2 regions of the Variovorax sp. GW458-11-26-14-LB1 genome follow, and region 2 is predicted to be linked to the other one. Evidence: predicted binding sites of a transcription regulator. Region 2 holds the regulator's gene; the other holds the start of a gene.
The links. Region 2 encodes LexA, which represses DNA repair genes until DNA is damaged. Its sites were predicted from a motif close to ACTGTATNNNNATACAGT; they were not measured.

Region 1 (3,404 bases), on a different contig from region 2:
ACGCGGCAAGGCGGCCACCTCGCCCCAGGTGCGGCAGCCCAGGCGCGCGAGCAGATCGAGGTGGCCCTGCGCGGCCGTCAGCGTGTCCAGCGGCAGGCCGGCCGGCACCTCGGCGGGCCGGTGTTCGTTGCGCGCGAACAGGCGCAGCCGCGCCAGCGCGATCAGGCTGGTGGCGCCCTGCGCGCCGCGCATGCGCGCGTCGGGCGCGGGGTTGAGGGCCAGCAGCTGGCGCATCAGCGGCGCGCGACCGCCCCACAGGCGTTCGCAGGCCGAGACCTCGAGCATCAGCGCCTCGTCCTGCCAGGCGACGTGCGGCGTGAACTGCAGCGCCCACCAGCCCAGGGCTTCGGGCGGAGGCATGTCGGGGGCGTCGGCTTCTTCGGACTCAGACGACCACTGCAAGGCGATCCAGTGCATCCGGGCCTCCTTTCCATGCGTCGATGCGCACCACCGTGGCCGACGGCGCGGCGGCCGGTGCCACGGGCGGCTGCAGGCGCAGCTGGCGCCGCACGCGGGCGGCGGCCAGCAGCGCGCTCATGCGGGCGTTGCGCGCCGGCACCCGCACCGGCGCGGCCAGCGGCGGGCCCCGGCGCTTGAGCAGGTGCAGCGCGATCTGCGCCGGGTCGTCCGGGCAGCGCTCGGCGCGCAGGCGCAGACGCGCGGGCGAGGCCGACAGCGCCACCGACTCGGGCCGGCACACGAACAGCAGCACCTCGTGCTGTGCGGCCGCCAGCTGCAGCCGCCGCAGTTCGCCCACGCGGGCCTGCGGCAGCCAGGCGACGACGGCGGCGATCTCGGCGCAGCGCAGCGCCTGCTCGCAGGCCCACAGCCGCGCGGCCGGGGCGTCGCTGCGCACGCACATCAGCGCCTCCACCGGCAGCCCCTGCGCCGCCAGCGCGGTGCCGCAGGGTTCGTAAGGCGCGCCGACCAGCACCACCGGCCCGCCGCGCGCTTCCACGGCCTGCGCCAGCGCGGGCAGCAGCAGGCGCCAGACATGGGCCTCGGGCGTGGCCTGCAGCAGCTCCGTCATCGCGCCCACGGGCCAGCCGCCGCCGGGCAGCTCGGCGTCGAGCGCGGCATGCCCGGTGGTCACGACCTGCGCGTCGGCCAGGCCGAGTTCGTCGGCGTGCCAGACGCCGCGGCCCGCGGCGGTGGAAAAGGAGTCGAGGAAAGGGAGGCCCATGATTGCAGTTGTTAACTGTATTTTTATACAGTATTTCCCAGGTCGCAACCAGCGATCGATTTACGTGCGAAGGCCCGCGCCTTAAGATCGGTTTATTAACAATTAGTGACCATGAGACACAAAAAGATTCACCTGCGGCTTCTGGCCTTCGCCGCGCTCGTCTTCGCAGGGGTGCCCGCCTCGGCCCAGCCCGCCAAGCCGCTCCTGATCGGCCAGACCTACGTGCAGACCGGCCCGCTCGCGTCGCTGTCGACCGAGCCGCTGGTGGGCATCCGTGCCATGTTCACCGCGCTGAACGCGAGCGGCGGCGTCAACGGCCGGCCGGTCGAGCTGCGCCAGCTCGACGACGCCTACGACCCCGCCAAGGGCGCCGAGAACGTCAAGACCTTCGCACGCGACGGCGCCATCGGCGTGCTGATGCCCATCGGCACCTCGTCGGCGGTCGGCGCGCTGAAGGCGGCCAACGAGCTGAAGATTCCCGTCGTCGGCCCGTACACGGGCGCGGGCCCGGTGGTGAAGTTCAGCGAGTTCGGTTTTCCGGTGCGCATCAGCTTCGACGAGGAATACAGCCGCATCGTGAACCACCTGTTCACCATCGGCCTGTCGCGCATCGCCTTCGCGCACAACGACAACCCCGGCGCGCGCTCGGCGATGGAGAGCACGCAGAAGTTCATTGCCGAACGCGGCGACAAGATGGTCGGCAGCGTGGCCATCAAGAACGACGGCTCCGACGCGGCCGAGCGCGCCGCCGAGCTGGCCAAGCTCAAGCCCAAGGCCGTGGTGCTGTCGGCCACCAACGACGTGGCGGCGAAGTTCATCGCGGCCTACCGCGCGACCGGCGGCGAGACGGCGTTCTATTCGTTCTCGTTCCTGAATGGGCAAAAGCTGTTCCAGGACATCAGGAAGGACGCGGCCGGCGTGGTCATCTCGCAGGTCGTGCCCTACCCGTGGAACAGCGCGATGCCGGTGATTGCCGAGTACCAGGCGGCGATGAAGAAGATCGGCATGACCGAGTTCAGCTACGCCAGCCTGGAGGGCTACGTCACGGCCAAGGTCATGGTCGAAGGCCTGAAGCGCGCGGGCGCCAATCCCACGCCCGAGTCGCTGCAGAAGGGCCTGGAGTCATTCAAGACGCTCGACCTCGGTGGCATCGCCGTGTCGTACCGGCCCGGCGAGCACCGCGGGCTGACCTTCTCCGAGCTGTCGATGCTCAAGGCCGACGGGCGCTACCTGCGCTGAGCCCTTCCGCCCGCCGGCATGGCGGGCGCAGAATTTCGTTCGTGACGACGCCCCTCACGAACGCACACCCTTACGCCCTCACGCGCGCCCGGTTGCTCCGACTGGGCGCAGCCCTGTGCGCGGGTGTCGCGCTCCCCTCCTTCGCCCAGCAGCCACCCCGCAGGCCCGCGATGCAGATGACCACCCGCCCCATTCCCTCCACGAAGGAAGCCCTGCCGGTCGTCGGCTGCGGCACCTGGATCGGCTTCGACCAGCGCCCCGGCACCGACGAATACGGGCGCCTGCCCGGCGTGCTCGACGCGCTCTTCGCGGCCGGCGGCACGGTGATCGACAGCTCGCCGATGTACGGCCGCTCCGAGGAAACCACCGGCGAACTGCTGGCCGCCGCGAAGCCGGGCGCCAAACCCTTCCTCGCCACCAAGGTCTGGACCTCGGGCCGCGAAGCCGGCATCGCGCAGATGGAGCAATCGTTCGCGCGGCTGCGCACGAAAGAGATCGACCTGATGCAGGTGCACAACCTCGTCGACTGGCGCACCCACCTCGCCACGCTGCGCGGCTGGAGGGAGAAAGGCCGCGTGCGCTACATCGGCATCACCCACTACACCGCCTCGGCCTACGACGAGGTCGAAGCGGTGCTGCGCGCCGAGAAGCTCGACTTCCTGCAGATCAACTACTCGCTCGATGCACGCGATGCCGAGCAGCGCCTGCTGCCGCTCGCGGCCGAGCGCGGCGTGGCGGTGATCGTCAACATGCCCTTCGGCGGCGGTGGCCTGCTGCGCCGCCTGCGCGACAAGCCGCTGCCCGCCTGGGCCGGCGAGATCGGCTGCACGAGCTGGGCGCAGGTGCTGCTGAAGTTCGTGCTGAGCCACCCGGCCGTGACCTGCACGATCCCGGGCACGGGCCGCGCGGAGCACATGGCCGACAACGCCGCGGCCGGCGCCGGCACCTTCCCCGATGCCGCCTTCTGGCGCCGCGAGGCCTC
Region 2 (3,404 bases):
CGTCGATGGCCGCCAGCCCGGGGCGGCCGCGGTTGAGCGCGGCCAGCAGGGCATCGGCTTCCACCAGCTCGGCGCGCGAAGTGTTGACGAACAGCGCCGTCGGCTTCATGCGCGAGAGGTCTTCGAGCTTGACGAGACCCTGGGTGTCCTCGTTGAGCCGCAGGTGCACCGACAGCACGTCGGCGGCGGCAAAGAATTCGTGGCGGTTCTGCGCCACCTGGAAGCCGTCGGAGCGCGCCTTGGCGCAGCTGGCCTCGCGGCCCCAGATCACGACCTGCATGCCGAAGGCCTGCCCGTAGCGCGCCACCAGTTGACCGATGCGGCCGTAGCCCCAGATGCACAGCGTCTTGCCCTTGAGCACCGAGCCCACGCCGAAATTCGGCGGCATCGACGCCGACTTGAGGCCCGACTGCTGCCAGGCCCCGTGCTTGAGGTTGCTGATGTACTGCGGCAGGCGGCGCATGGCCGCCATGATCAGCGCCCAGGTGAGTTCGGCGGGCGCCTGCGGCGAGCCCGAGCCCTCGGCCACCGCCACGCCGCGTTCGGTGCAGGCCGTGACGTCGATGTGGCCGCCGACGCGCCCGGTCTGGGAAATCAGCTTGAGCTTGGGCAGCTTCTCGATCAGTTGGCGGGATATCTGGCTGCGCTCGCGGATGAGCACGATGACGTCCGCATCCTTGAGGCGAACCGACAGTTGGCCGATGCCCTTGACCGTGTTGGTGTAGACCTTGGCGGCATAGGCGTCCAGTTTGGCGGCGCACTGCAGCTTGCGCACGGCGTCCTGATAATCGTCGAGGATCACAATGTTCATGGCATGCCATTGTGCCTCGCAGCATCGGCACGTCGCACGTGTGAACGTTTGGATACCCCGTGCCAGATGGCGCCCGGGAGGCCTGTTTCAGACCGTTGGGGGTGAATCCGCCATGCGCGTGCGGGCGCGCAGGCACGGCGGGTTCGTTCGCACCTTCTCAGTGCAGGTGGCTGGGGCGGGGCGTGCCGCTCCCAGTTTCTGCAGCTTCGAGTGCGGCGAGCCGGTCGAGTTCTGCGCACACGTCGGCCATGCGGCCGGAAATCACGACCCGGTTGGCGCAGCCGCGCTGCGAGCCTTGCCGATCGACCACGCGGACCACGCGCAGCGGGCGGGCGGGTGTCGCGGCGGCGGATGGCGACGTGGCCGGCGTCGGGCTGCCTGCGGTGCGTGCCGTGCAGGCCGGGCGAATGGCCACGTAGCGCAGACCGGCGGCAGCGTCGCTGCTGTCACCGTGCGACGGGCGGCGGGCGGGCATCCAGCGGGTGGCCAGCGATTGCAGGGGCGACCAGAGGTCGGCGATGGCGAGGAGGGCGATTCCCATGTGAACTCCAAAAAAGTATGAGGTTGAACACAGGCAGGATTTCTTGAATCGGCCGCAACAGGGTGATGGCGACTTTGCGCCATACGCCCGCCACCTGTCGCGGCCGGATGAGGTGCTGCTGCGTGTGGACAGCAGGCCCGGGGCCTACATCAGCATCGTGTTGCGGATGAGGCCGACCGCGAGGCCTTCGATTTCGAAGGGCTCGCCGGGCTGGACGATGATGGTCGGGTAGTCGGGGTTCTCGGCGTGCAGCTCGATCACCTGCTTGTTGCGCTTCAGGCGCTTCACGGTGACTTCTTCGCCGAGGCGTGCCACCACGATCTGGCCGTTGCGTGCTTCCTTGGTGGCCTGCACGGCGAGCAGGTCGCCGTCCATGATGCCGGCGTCGCGCATCGACATGCCGCGCACCTTGAGCAGGTAGTCGGGTTGGCGCTGGAAGAGCGTGTTCTCGACGTAGTAGGTCTGGTCGACGTGCTCTTGCGCAAGGATGGGCGAACCCGCCGCCACGCGGCCGATGAGCGGCAGCGCGAGCTGGGCCATACCGGGCAGCGAGAGCGAGAACTGGTTGCCTTCGCGGTGGCGCGTTTCGTGGAGCGAGCGCAGCGCATCGCCCTTGAGGCGGATGCCGCGCGAGGTGCCGCTGACCAGTTCGATCACGCCCTTGCGGGCCAGGGCCTGCAGGTGCTCCTCGGCGGCGTTGGCCGACTTGAAGCCCAGCTCGTTGGCGATTTCGGCGCGCGTGGGCGGCGCACCGGTGCGTGCGATGGCGCCCTGGATCAGGTCCAGGATCTGCTGCTGGCGGGCGGTAAGCTTCACTGCGAACTGCATAGTGGTTTCCTTGCGGCACTGGCTAGATATCCAGTACCTGTATTTTTAACCAGTTTTCAAAAGTTGACAAGCCATGACTCATTCCTCTTCGTCCGAGACGCGCCGTGTGGTCGTGCTGGGCACCGGCGGCACCATTGCCGGCAAGGCTGCCAGCAGCGGCGACAACATCGGCTACACCGCCGGGCAGGTGGGCGTGGCGGACCTGCTGGGTGGCATCGAGGCGCCGGCCGGCGTGACGCTGGTGGCGGAGCAGGTCGCGCAGCTCGACAGCAAGGACATGGACGCCGACACCTGGCGCCAGCTGGCCGCGCGCTGCGCACACTGGCTGGCGCAGCCTGATGTGGCCGGCATTGTGATCACGCACGGCACCGACACGCTGGAGGAGACGGCCTTCTTCCTGCACGTCGTGCTCGCGTCGGCCAAGCCGGTGGTGCTGACCTGCGCGATGCGCCCGGCGACGGCCCTGTCGCCCGATGGTCCGCAGAACGTGCGCGACGCGCTCGCGGTGGCCTCGACGCCCGGCGCACGGGGCGTGACGGTGGTGTGTGCGGGCGCGATCCACAGCGGCCTCGATGTGCAGAAGGTGCACACCTACCGTCTCGATGCCTTCGCGTCGGGCGATGCGGGGCCGGTCGGCTATGTGGAGGAGGGCGAAGTGCGGCGCGTGCGTGCGTGGCCGCAGGGAGCGCCGTTCGATGCGGCGCGGCTGGAGGCGGTATCGCAGCCGTGGCCCCGCGTCGAGATCGTCATGAGCCACGCGGGCGCGAGCGGTGCGATCGTGGAGGCGTTGCTGCTCCCGTCGACTGAGCCCTTGCGCGGCCTGGTCGTGGCCACGACCGGCAACGGCACCGTGCACCACGCGCTGGAAGCCGCGGCGCTGAAGGCGCAGGACGGTGGCTTGGTGGTGTTGCGCGCCACACGCTGCGCGAACGGACGCATCCTGCCGAAACCCGGTGACTGGCTGCGGGATGCGGGCGCACTCACGCCGGTGAAGGCGCGGGTTGCGCTGGTGCTGGAACTCTTGGGAGTGGCCGCCCTGCCGGAGTCGAAGGGCGGCTAGGAGAAAGAGGCTGACGAATCAGCCGCTGAATCAGCTGGTCAGTGCGGCAAGCGCGCGCTGCGTGATCTCGTCGACCGTGCCCACGCCCTGGATGGCGCGGTACTTCGGCGCGGCGGCCGGGTCGGTCTTAGCCCAGGCCGAGTAATAGTCGACCAGCGGACGGG

Region 1: the regulator LexA is predicted to act here: its motif matches at 1,198-1,215, upstream of imuA (translesion DNA synthesis-associated protein ImuA).

Annotation. Positions count from the first base shown of each region.
Region 1 covers NZ_JBWKYW010000027.1:30,731-34,134, reverse strand. Annotated here, with positions in the region: gene AC07YS_RS18440 (Y-family DNA polymerase) at 1-417, opposite strand, end outside; gene imuA (translesion DNA synthesis-associated protein ImuA) at 386-1,183, opposite strand; gene AC07YS_RS18430 (ABC transporter substrate-binding protein) at 1,295-2,422, shown strand; gene AC07YS_RS18425 (aldo/keto reductase) at 2,593-3,404, shown strand, end outside.
Region 2 covers NZ_JBWKYW010000001.1:216,081-219,484, reverse strand. Annotated here, with positions in the region: gene AC07YS_RS01020 (D-2-hydroxyacid dehydrogenase family protein) at 1-811, opposite strand, end outside; gene AC07YS_RS01015 (hypothetical protein) at 969-1,352, opposite strand; gene lexA (transcriptional repressor LexA) at 1,497-2,180, opposite strand; gene AC07YS_RS01005 (asparaginase) at 2,254-3,240, shown strand; gene adk (adenylate kinase) at 3,271-3,404, opposite strand, start outside.